3 regions of the Streptomyces sp. NPDC091281 genome follow, and region 3 is predicted to be linked to each of the others. Evidence: riboswitches for the same ligand, from Rfam matches in the RefSeq annotation. Region 3 holds a riboswitch; each other region holds the start of a gene.

Region 1 (3,840 bases), on a different contig from region 3:
CGATGAACACTCGGTAATCGCTGTTACCGACGGTCACTACCGGCGGGTACTGAACGGCGGTCAACCGCCCGGGGGTCGGGCCGGCGCGGTCAGCCGCCCGCGACGGCCGGGATGATCGAGACGCCCGCGCCGTCCGGGGTGGCGGTCTCCAGGCCCTGCTCGAAGCGGACGTCGTCGTCGTTGACGTAGACGTTCACGAAGCGGCGCAGCTTGCCCTGGTCGTCCAGGACGCGGGCGGCGATGCCGGTGTGGTGCTTCTCCAGGTCGCCGATGACCTCGCCGAGGGTGGTGCCCTCCGCGCTGACTTCGGCCTGCCCGCCGGTGTAGGTGCGCAGGATGGTCGGGATACGGACGGTCACGCTCATGCGAGGCCAGCCTCTCGGAAGGAGTCCAGGTTCGGGCGGATGGTGGTGGTGAGGCCGGTGCCGGCCACCGCGTCGAGGGTCTTGAGCCCGTCGCCGGTGTTGAGGACCACGGTCGTCTTCGCCGGGTCGAGCAGACCGTTCTCGATCAGCTTGCGGGTGACGCCGACGGTGACGCCGCCCGCGGTCTCCGCGAAGATGCCCTCGGTCCGCGCCAGCAGCCTGATCGCGTCGACGACCTGCTCGTCGGTGACGTCCTCGACGGCCCCGCCGGTGCGGCGCGCGATGTCCAGGACGTAGGGCCCGTCCGCCGGGTTGCCGATGGCGAGGGACTTGGCGATGGTGTTCGGCTTCTGCGGGCGGACCACCTCGTGGCCCGCCTTGAAGGCGGTGGAGACCGGGGAGCAGCCCTCGGCCTGCGCGCCGAAGATCGCGTAGGGGCGGTCCTCGACGAGGCCGAGGCGGATCAGCTCCTGGAGCCCCTTGTCGATCTTGGTGAGCTGGGAGCCGGAGGCGATCGGCACGACGAGCTGGTCCGGCAGCTTCCAGCCGAGCTGTTCGCAGATCTCGTACGCCAGCGTCTTGGAGCCCTCGGCGTAGTAGGGCCGCAGGTTGACGTTGACGAAGCCCCAGCCCTCACCGGCCGGGTCGCCGATGAGTTCGGAGCAGAAGCGGTTGACGTCGTCGTAGTTGCCCTCGATGCCGACGAGTTCGCCGCCGTAGACGGCGGCCATGACGACCTTGCCCTGCTCCAGGTCGTGCGGGATGAACACGCAGGAGCGCAGGCCCGCGCGGGCCGCGGCGGCGCCGACGGCTCCGGCGAGGTTGCCGGTGGAGGAGCAGGAGAGGGTGGTGAACCCGAAGGCGCGGGCGGCCTCCAGCGCCTGCGCCACGACCCGGTCCTTGAAGGAGTGCGTGGGGTTGCCGGAGTCGTCCTTGACGTACAGGCCGCCGGTGACGCCGAGTTCGCGGGCGAGGTTGTCGGCCTGGACGAGGGGGGTCCAGCCGGGGTTCAGGTTGGGCTTGCCCGCCACGTCCGCGGGGACGGGCAGCAGCGGCGCGTAGCGCCAGATGTTCGCGGGGCCCGCCTCGATGCGCCTGCGCAGCTCCTCGGCCTCGTAGGAGGAGAAGTCGTAGGCGATCTCCAGCGGGCCGAAACATTCGGCGCAGGCGAAGACGGGGCCGAGGGGGACGCGGTGGCCGCATTCGCGGCAGGACAGCGCGGTGGCGGAACCGAGGTCGACGGGGGTGGTGGTGCGTTCAACTGTCTGCGCAGCCATGTGAGGCGAGGCCCTTTCTCCTCATCTTCCTCACGACGCGTTTCGCCGTGAGACGGATTTGGCACCTTCCCGAGCCGGGAGCCTCGCCACTGATGTGTGTGACGGGTCGGCTGGAGGGTTGCCGGGGCTTCATCGGGCCGTGTCCCTCTGCCCCTCTGGATGAGCGGTATGAAGTTGTGGGGGCGGGCGGCCTCGGCATGCGGGACATGCGATGGTCATCCGCGTTGTTCAAGACTGTAACCGAAGGCCAGGACAGTTGAGTGAGACGTCCGAACCGCGAGATGGATCTCACGGTCACTCCGTGTGTGCGGGGTGTGCCGGAAGTGATCACGACAGTGAGGAGCCGCCGACCGTGCTGGAAGAAGCTGAGCGCTGGCTGACCACCCGCTCCTGGTCCGTCGACGACCGCCCGCTGCACCGCGTCCTCGCCGCGAAGCGCGCCTCGGGCCAGACGGTGTCCGTGGTGCTGCCCGCGCTGAACGAGGAGGAGACGGTCGGCGACATCGTGGCCGTGATCCGGCACGACCTGATGCGCCAGGTCCCTCTGGTGGACGAGATCGTCGTGATCGACTCCGGGTCCACCGACCGCACCTCGGAGGTCGCGGCGGCGGCGGGCGCCCGGGTGGTGCACCGCGACACGATCCTGCCGCGCGTCCCGGCCGTGCCCGGCAAGGGCGAGGTGCTGTGGCGTTCCCTGCTGGTGACGGGCGGCGACATCGTCTGTTTCGTGGACGCCGACCTGAAGGAGTTCTCCTCCGACTTCGTCCTCGGGATCGTGGGCCCGCTGCTCACCGACCCGGACGTGGACCTCGTGAAGGCGATGTACGACCGCCCGCTGGGCGGCGCGGCCGGTCAGGGCGGCCGGGTGACGGAACTCATGGCCCGCCCGCTGCTGAACATGCACTGGCCGCAGCTGTCCGGTTTCGTGCAGCCGCTCGGCGGGGAGTACGCGGCCCGCCGCAGCCTGCTGGAGCAGCTTCCCTTCCCCGTCGGCTACGGCGTGGAGCTGGGCATGCTGGTGGACGCCCTGCACCTGGTGGGGCTGGACGCCCTCGCCCAGGTCGACGTGGGGGTGCGCAAGCACCGTCACCAGGACGGGCAGGCCCTCGGCCGGATGGCGGCGGCGATCTACCGCACGGCGCAGCTGCGGCTGGCCCGCGGGCATCTGATCCGCCCGGCGCTGACCCAGTTCGAGCGCGGCGCGGACGGCTTCGAGCCGCGCACGTACTCGGTGGACACGGAGGAGCGTCCGCCGATGGCGGAGATCGCCGAGTACGCCGCCCGCAAGGTGGCCTGAAACCGGCCCGCGGCCCCCGCGAGCAGGCCGTATACGCGGTCCGTATACGACCGGGCACCCCCCGTGGAAGGTCCGCTTCCGTACGTTTGAGCGTTTGGGGACCGGGCTAGGTTGAGGGCTATGGCTTCCACGCACGACGCCGCCGCCGGGGGTGCCCGTCAGGGCGCCCGGGTGCTGGTCGCGTCCAACCGCGGCCCGGTCTCCTACGAGGTGCGGGAGGACGGTGCGCTGCACGCCCGCAGGGGCGGCGGCGGGCTGGTCTCCGGTCTGTCCGCGATCGGGCCCGACGCGGACGCGCTGTGGGTGTGCTCGGCGCTCTCCGACGGCGACCGCGAGGCGGTCCGGCAGGGCGTCGGCGAGGACGGCGTGCGGATGCTGGACATCCCGGCCGACGTGCACGCCGACGCCTACAACGGCATCGCGAACTCGGTCCTCTGGTTCGTGCACCACCTGCTCTACCAGACCCCGCTGGAGCCGGTCTTCGACACGGAGTTCCGGCGGCAGTGGGCGTCGTACGAGGCGTACAACCGGGCCTTCGCGGAGGCGCTCGCCGAGGAGGCGGCGCCCGGCGCGGCCGTCCTCGTGCAGGACTACCACCTGTGTCTGGTCCCCGGACTGCTCCGTGAACTCCGCCCCGACCTGCGCATCTCCCACTTCTCGCACACCCCGTGGGCGCCGGTCGACTACTTCGCGCTGCTCCCCGACGACCTGCGCGCGCGTCTGCTGACCGGGATGCTCGGCGCGGACCGGCTCGGCTTCCTCACCCGCCGCTGGGCGGACGCCTTCGCCGCCTGCTGCGACGCGTTCACCGGCGGCACGGGCGGCACGGAGATCGGCGTGCACGGTCTGGGCGCCGACGGGGACTTCCTGCTCAAGCGGTCGCACGAGCCGGACGTCGAGG
Region 2 (3,840 bases), on a different contig from region 3:
ACGGTGAGTTCATCGAGGTGCACGAGCCGCTCAGCCAGGAGGCGCTGTACACGCTCACCTCGCACGAGCAGTACGCGCCCGCCGAGATCGGCGCCACGGTCGACGAGAACGGTGTCGAGCGCAAGGTGTCGCCGATCGAGAAGACCCGCGTCAAGCTCAGCAAGTCGTACTTCGGCGAGGAGAGCCAGATCCCGAAGCCGACCGTCGAGGAGTACAAGGAGATCACCAGCGGCCACGGCCACCACTGATCCCCTGACCGCCTGATCACCGGTTCACCGCTGCGTCGCCACGCAGTGCGCGAAGGGCCCCGTCCGCACCCCGGACGGGGCCCTTCGCCCTGTCCGGGGCTGGATAGGGTGGACCCCGTCGAGACACGGGTCCCGTACGGCGGGACGACACTGACCCAGGAGCGGCTGATGAGCGCTGTGACCCCCGCAGGAGGCGACACCGCGGCGGACCGTTCCTGGCCCGAGGTGCTGAACGCCCTGCTGTACGGCCGGGACCAGAGCGCCGACGCGACCGCCTGGGCGATGGACCGCATCATGCGCGGCGAGGCCACCGACGCCCAGATCGCGGGCTTCGTGGTGGCGCTGCGCGCCAAGGGCGAGACCGTCGAGGAGATCAACGGCCTGGTCCGCGCGATGTACGCGCACGCCAACGTGATCGAGGTGCCCGGCCGGACCGTCGACATCGTCGGCACCGGCGGCGACGGCGCCAAGACGGTGAACATCTCCACGATGTCCTCGATCGTGGTGGCCGGGACCGGCGCCAAGGTCGTCAAGCACGGCAACCGGGCCGCGTCCTCCGCCTCCGGCGCCTCCGACGTCCTGGAGCAGCTCGGCGTGCGCCTCGACCTGACCCCGCAGCGGGTCGCGGAGGTCGCCGAGGAGGCCGGGATCACCTTCTGCTTCGCCGTCAGGTTCCACCCGGCGCTGCGTCACGCGGGCGCCGCCCGCGGCCAGTTGGGCATCCGCACGGTGTTCAACGTGCTCGGTCCGCTGACCAACCCGGCCCGGGTACGGGCCCAGGCGGTCGGGGTGGCCGATCCGCGGATGGCGCCGATCGTCGCGGGCGTCTTCGCCGAACGCGGCCACTCCTCGCTGGTGTTCCGGGGCGACGACGGACTCGACGAGCTGACGACCACCGCGACCTCCCGGGTGTGGGTGGTGCGGGACGGCAAGGTCGCCGAGGAGAGCTTCGACCCGCGCGACGTCGGCCTCGACCTGGTGCCCGTGGAGGCGCTGCGCGGCGCCGACGCGGCCCACAACGCGGGCGTGGCCCGCCGGCTGCTGGACGGGGAGCAGGGCCCGGTGCGCGACGCCGTCCTGCTGAACTCGGCCGCCGCCCTCGTCGCCCTCGACCCCACCGGGGCGCCGCTCGCCGAGCAGTTGCGGGACGGGATGGCGCGGGCCGCCGAGTCCATCGACTCCGGGGCCGCGAAGCAGACCCTGGCCCGCTGGGCGGCCGCCACCCACGCCTGAGCGCGGCGGGAACGCGGGGCGCGGTCCACCATCCGGACCGCGTCTTGCGTTCCCATGATCGTGTGGCAAGATGCTGTACCAGGTCATGAGCGACAGTCATGAGGCCCCGGCCGACTGTCCGGCAACCCTCCGTCCGTGGCGGGGTGCCCCGGGTGAAGACCAGGCCGTAGGCAGCGAGGTCTGCGGCAAGCGCGGACCCCTTTACTCCTCGGAGTGAGCACCAGGGGTCCTGGTCCTCGGAGGAGTACCCCGTGAGCAAGCGAATGCGATAGGGCCGCAGAGCCCCGCCTCCGCATCCCCCTTTTTCCGCACGCCTTCACGTGTCTCCCGCGCTTGAGCCATGCCCGCTCGCGCGGTGAAACCGCCTGCCACGAACGGGAGTTCGCCATGTCCGCTGCCACCTCCGCCGCCGCCCGCACCGCCCCCGCCGCCGCCTCCGCCACCGCTTCCGTCGTCGTCGCCTCCTCCGCCGAGGTGCCCGCCGCCGACGCCCCCGCCGCCTGTGGCCCGCTGCCCGTCCTCGGCCGGGACGTCACCGTCCCGCTGGTGACGGGCGGCGAGGTCACCTACGCGGCCCTCGACTACGCGGCCAGCGCCCCCGCCCTCCAGCGGGTCTGGGACGACGTCGCCGCGTACGCCCCCTACTACGGCAGCGTCCACCGCGGGGCCGGCTACCTCTCCCAGCTCTCCACCGACCTGTTCGAGAACGCCCGCCGCACCGTCGCCGACTTCCTCGGCTGCCGCGCCGACGACCAGGTCGTCTTCACCCGCTCCACCACCGACTCCCTCAACCTGCTCGCCGCCGCGCTGCCCGCCGACTGCCAGGTCTTCGTCTTCGAGACCGAGCACCACGCCTCGCTGCTGCCCTGGCGCGACGCCCGCGTCACCTACCTCGACGCCCCGCGCACCCCCGCCGAGGCCGTCACCACCCTGGAGCGCGCCCTCGCCGCCCGCGACCCGCACGGCCCCGCCCTGGTCTGCGTCACCGGCGCCTCCAACGTCACCGGCGAGCTGTGGCCGGTGCGGGAGCTGGCCGCCGCCGCGCACGCGCACGGCGCCCGGATCGTCCTGGACGCCGCCCAGCTCGCCCCGCACCACCCGGTCTCCGTCCAGGACCTCGACGTCGACTGGGTCGCCTTCTCCGGCCACAAGCTGTACGCCCCCTTCGGCGCCGGGGTCCTCGCGGGCCGCGCGGACTGGCTGCGCGCGGCCGACCCGTACCTCGCGGGCGGCGGCGCCAGCCGCCGGGTCACCCGCCGGACCGACGGGGGAGTGGACGTGGAGTGGCACGACAGCGCCGCCCGGCACGAGGCGGGCTCCCCGAACGTCATCGGCGCCTACTCCATCGCCGCCGCCTGCAAGGCGCTCACCGAGGCCGGTTTCGACGCCCTCGTCGCCCGTGAGGAGTACCTGATCGCCACGGTCCGCGCGGGCCTCGCCGAGGTGCCCGAGGTGCGGGTCCTGTCGCTGTTCGGCGACGACGCGCCCCGGGTCGGCGTGATCTCGTTCGTGGTGGAGGGCTGGAACAGCTCCCACTTCGCCGCCGCGCTCTCCGCCGAGTACGGCATCGGCGTCCGCGACGGCCTGTTCTGCGCCCACCCGCTGGTGCGCACCCTGCTCGGCAGCGACCCCGGCACCCAGGGCGAGTGCGGCGCGCCCGAGGCGGCGCCCGGCGAGAAGTCCCTCAACGCCATCCGGGTGAGCTTCGGCGCCGGGACCCCCGACGAGCACGTCGAGCGTTTCGTGACCGCGGTGCGGGAACTGGTGCGCGAGGGCGCGAAGTGGCGGTACCGCACGGAGGACGGCCGCTGCGTGCCGGCCGTCGGCTGATCCGGCGGGCCGGACGGACGGCCGCCGCGACGACGACCGAGGGGGGCGCGGCCGACCGCGCCCCCCTCCGGTGTGTCGCGGCCGGGCCCTACGAGTCCAGCCCGATGGCGAACGCGGCCTCCAGGTCGTGCTGGGAGTAGGTGCGGAACGCCACGTGCGTGTCGGTGCCCTCCACGCCGGGGATCTTGCTGATCCGGCCCGGGATCACCTCGGCGAGGTCCTCGTGCTGCCGGACGCGGACCATGGCGATCAGGTCGTAGGTGCCGGTCACGGAGAACACCTCGCTCACCGACTCCAGCGAGGCGATCGACTCCGCGATCTCGGGAATCCGGTCCACGCTGGTCTTGATGAGGACGATCGCGGTGATCACGGCTGGTTCTCTCCCTCGGGGGACGGAGCGGGGGCTGTCCGCGGTGCTGCGGCGGTCTCGGGCTCCGGGGCGGTCTCGGGCTCCGGGGCGGTCCCGGGTGCCGAGGCTGTCCCGGGTGCCGGGGCTGTCTGCACTCTAGTCGGCCCTCCGAAGCGGGCC
Region 3 (3,840 bases):
GGTGGGGGGTGTGGGGGGAGGTCTCGGGGGCGCCGCGGGGTGCGCGGCGCCGGGGGCGGGGGGCAGTGCCGGAGGGCGGTGGCGGGGTGGCGCGGTCAGAGGACCTTGCTGAGGAAGTCCCGGGTGCGTTCGTGGCGCGGGTTGTCCAGCACCTCGGCGGGCGGGCCCTGTTCGACGATCCTGCCGCCGTCGATGAAGACGACCCGGTCGGCGACCTCGCGGGCGAAGCCGACCTCGTGGGTGACGATGACGAGGGTGGTGCCGCTGGTGGCCAGGTCCTTGATGACGGCCAGGACCTCACCGACGAGTTCCGGGTCGAGTGCGGAGGTGGGCTCGTCGAAGAGGATCACGCCGGGACGCAGCGCCAACGCGCGGGCGATGGCCACGCGTTGCTGCTGGCCGCCTGACAACTGCCTTGGGTAGGCGGTGGACTTGTCGGCGAGGCCGACCCGGTCGAGGAGTTCGCGAGCCAGGGCCAGTGCCTCGGGTTTGGCGAGCCTGCCGGTGGCGACGGGCGCGGCGGCGACGTTGTCCAGCACGGTGAGGTGCGGGAAGAGGTTGAAGTTCTGGAAGACGAACCCGATGCGGCTGCGCTGGGCGAGGATGGCCCGCTCGCTCAGCTCGCGCAGCCGGTCGCCGTGGCGGCGTACGCCGATCAGCTCGCCGTTGACGCTGACGTAGCCGATCTCCGGCTTCTCCAGGTGGTTGATGACCCGCAGCAGGGTGGACTTGCCGGAGCCGGACGGGCCGAGGATGACGGTGACCTCGCCGGGCCGCACGGTCAGGTCGACGCCGTCCAGCACCCGGTGGGCGCCGTACCACTTGTGCACGTCGTGGACCTCCACGGCGGCGGGCGCGACCTCGGCACCTATGAGCGCGCCGGCGGCCTTCACCTCGCCCGAACCCGTACCCGTACCCGTGTCGGTGTCGGGGTCCGTGTCGGACTGCCCGGCGGCGTCGCCGGCGTCTGCCGGGTTCCTGACGGTGCCCGCGTCGTTCACGGTGCCCGCGTTCTTGACGGTCTCGGTGCTCATACGGCGGTCTCCCTGCGGATTCGGGCACGCAGGTCGGTCAGACCGGTGCGCAGCTTCTGCAACGGCGTCGGCGGGAGGGTGCGCGAGGCGCCCCGCGCGTAGTAGCGCTCGACGTAGAACTGGACGACGGAGACGAGGCTGGTGAGGATCAGGTACCAGACGGTGACCACCAGGAGCAGCGGCACGATGTCGCCGGGGTAGGTGGAGCCCATGGTCTGGGCGGTGCCGAACAGGTCGAGCAGGGACACGTAGAAGACCAGCGAGGTGGACTTGACGAGGCCGATCAGCTGGTTGACGTAGTTCGGGGTGATCGAGCGCAGGGCCTGCGGGAAGACGATCCGGCGGAACTGGTAGCCCTTGGGCAGGCCGAGCGCGGAGGACGCCTCGTGCTGGCCCTGGTCCACGGAGAGGATGCCGCCGCGGACCACTTCGGCCGCGTAGGCCGCCTCGTTGAGGCTGAGGCCGATGACGGCGATCGCCTTGTCGGTGGCGAGCCGGGACTCGTCGAAGGTGAAGAAGGCCGGTCCGAACGGCACGCCGATGCTCAACGTCTTGTACAGGGCGCTGAAGTTGTAGAGGAAGAGCAGCACCACGATGAGCGGGATGGAGCGCAGCGCCCAGACGTAGGTCCAGCTGACCGCGCGGAGCACGGGGCTGCGGGAGAGCCGGGCGAGGGCGAGCAGGATGCCGCCGAGGAGACCCAACACGGCACTGTAGGCGGTGACTTCGAGGGTGATCAGCAGACCGTCGAGGATGACCGGCCGCAGGAACCAGTAGCCGAAGCGGTCCCACTGGTAGAACGGGTTGGAGATCAGTCCGTGGATGAACTGGGCGACGAGGACGAGGACGACGGCGGTGGCGATCCAGCGTCCCGGGCGGCGCAGCGGCTGCACGCGCTGGGCGGTGAGCCGGGGCGGCGGCGGGGTGTCGGCGGGCGGTGCCTCGGCGAGGGTGACGGCGCCTGGGGGTTCGGTCATGAGGGGCTCCGGATGGAGTCGGGCATCCCGGACCACGGCGTACGTGGGTGACCGCGGCGGCGGGGCGGCGGGGACCGCTCCGCGCCGGGCGCGTGGGCACGGCGCACGGAGGCGTACGGAGAACCGGGATGGGGCGGGCAACGGCACACCGGTGGGCCGGTGTGCGTCAGGAACGCGGAAGCGGGGCGGTGTGAGGGGTCAGCCCCGACAGCGGGCACGGCCCGGTGCGGTACACAGTGCGCTGTTCACGCGGAGGAGGTCGACGGCGCGGTCGGCGACCAGGGGCTGCGCGTACGGGCGTACGCAGCCCGCGGAGCGGCGGGGCGCCGTCCTGGGAGCTGCGTACATGTCCGTCACCGTGTTTCTTCCGGCCCCTGGGGCCCTCGCGCTTACCGAAACGTCATCCGGTCCGGTCGTCACCTGGGGCACCCCACCGCCGAGCGAGGGTTGCCGGTCAGCAAGCCAGGGCTTGTCGCTGACGCTCATGACCGTTCTGGGGCGTAAGTAAGACAGTTGGCCGGATGAATGTCAACGCCGGTCCGAGGGGTGGAACGGGTCAGGGGCGTTCGACCTGCGGTGCCGTGTCCTGGGCGGGCTCGGTGTGGGCGGCCCAGTCCAGGATCTGGACGGCGGAGCCGGCTGCCTCCAGGCCCTGACAGCGGGCGTGGTGGCGGCGGGCCACGGCGTCGAGGTCGAGGTGGGTGCCGAAGGCGGGGTGGGCGGCCAGGCGGCGGGCGTAGTCCCACAGCGCGCGGTGGCCCGCGATCCGGCGGACGGCCTCGGCGTCCAGATGGTGGCGGTGGACGGTGTCGAGCTGGACGAGCGTCACCCACAACTCGACGTCGGCCGCCGTGATCTGATGGCTGATCAGGTGAGGCTGGGCGGCGAGTCCGCGTTCGAGGACGTCGAGGGTGGCGAGCAGGGTGTCCAGGGCGACGGCCCGCTCGGGCTCCCCGGCCGCGGCGGCCCCGGCCCGCTGGGCGGCCTCCTCGATGCCCTCGGCGCACATCCGCTCGACGGCCTCGATCTCGGACTCGGCGCCGCACGGGTGGAGGACGGCCCGGCCGCCGCCGAAGCGCCGGGCCAGGTCGCGGGCGATGTCGGGGCCGTGGGTGGAGACGATGCGGCCGGACCAGTCGTCGCTGAGGACGGGGCCGACGGCGGGGCCGGTGTAGCGGTGGGCGCTGGCGTCGTAGAGGGGCCGCAGGGCCGAGTGGCCGCCGTCGGGACAGTCGGGGACGGCGGGCAGGACGGTGACCGGACAGGCGCGGTCGAGGCCGAGGAGGCTGTGGGTGACGGCGATGCGCAGCCCGTCCGGGTCGGCCGGGGAGAGGTGGAGGCGGTAGCGGCCGGGCACGGCGTAGTGGCCGCTGCGGGCGTCGCGTCCGATGCGGCCCCGGAAGGCGGGGGCGGGGCGGGCGGACGGGTGGGCGGCCAGCGGTGTGACGGACATGACTCTCCCCTGGGGGCGGTGCGCGGGCGGGCGCGCGGCGGGTGGGGCGGACGCGGGTCCGGCGGACGCGGGCGCGTCGGCGGAGCGGGTGCGGTGGGCGGGGCTCGCGTCCGCGCGCGACGCGGGGGCGGTACGCCGGGGACCTCACGGTGTCCGGGGGGACCGCCGGGGCGGTGTCGCGCGCGGGGACGACCTGTTCAGCCCCTGGGGATCGCGCTGGAGACGCGCTGGAGGTCGATGTGACGGCGGGAGGTGAGAAGGGGCGACGTCCACACGGTGCGGCTCACTCGGCCTGCGAACGGCTCACGCCCCATGATTCCCTACCTGTTCACTAGGATTCCCGATCCGAGTGTCGATCGGGCCCCGGCGGGCGTCA

Evidence for each region. Region 3 has a riboswitch for S-adenosylmethionine ahead of ACIQPQ_RS15295 (amino acid ABC transporter permease). Riboswitches for the same ligand answer to the same signal wherever they lie in the genome.
Region 1: linked by a shared signal. The riboswitch ahead of thrC (threonine synthase) and the one ahead of ACIQPQ_RS15295 (amino acid ABC transporter permease) in region 3 are both predicted to bind S-adenosylmethionine.
Region 2: linked by a shared signal. The riboswitch ahead of ACIQPQ_RS04020 (aminotransferase class V-fold PLP-dependent enzyme) and the one ahead of ACIQPQ_RS15295 (amino acid ABC transporter permease) in region 3 are both predicted to bind S-adenosylmethionine.

The regions. Positions count from the first base shown of each region.
Region 1 is NZ_JBIVUY010000004.1:518,606-522,445, forward strand. It holds gene ACIQPQ_RS13880 (MoaD/ThiS family protein) at 90-365, opposite strand; gene thrC (threonine synthase) at 362-1,642, opposite strand; SAM riboswitch class I at 1,661-1,808, opposite strand; gene ACIQPQ_RS13890 (glucosyl-3-phosphoglycerate synthase) at 1,995-2,939, shown strand; gene ACIQPQ_RS13895 (trehalose-6-phosphate synthase) at 3,060-3,840, shown strand, end outside.
Region 2 is NZ_JBIVUY010000001.1:915,118-918,957, forward strand. It holds gene ACIQPQ_RS04010 (cytochrome bc complex cytochrome b subunit) at 1-248, shown strand, start outside; gene trpD (anthranilate phosphoribosyltransferase) at 417-1,481, shown strand; SAM riboswitch class IV at 1,563-1,679, shown strand; gene ACIQPQ_RS04020 (aminotransferase class V-fold PLP-dependent enzyme) at 1,869-3,311, shown strand; gene ACIQPQ_RS04025 (Lrp/AsnC family transcriptional regulator) at 3,400-3,681, opposite strand; gene ACIQPQ_RS04030 (rhomboid family intramembrane serine protease) at 3,678-3,840, opposite strand, start outside.
Region 3 is NZ_JBIVUY010000005.1:144,367-148,206, forward strand. It holds gene ACIQPQ_RS15290 (amino acid ABC transporter ATP-binding protein) at 96-1,034, opposite strand; gene ACIQPQ_RS15295 (amino acid ABC transporter permease) at 1,031-2,011, opposite strand; SAM riboswitch class IV at 2,392-2,501, opposite strand; gene ACIQPQ_RS15300 (glutathione S-transferase C-terminal domain-containing protein) at 2,568-3,464, opposite strand; gene ACIQPQ_RS15305 (putative leader peptide) at 3,662-3,778, opposite strand.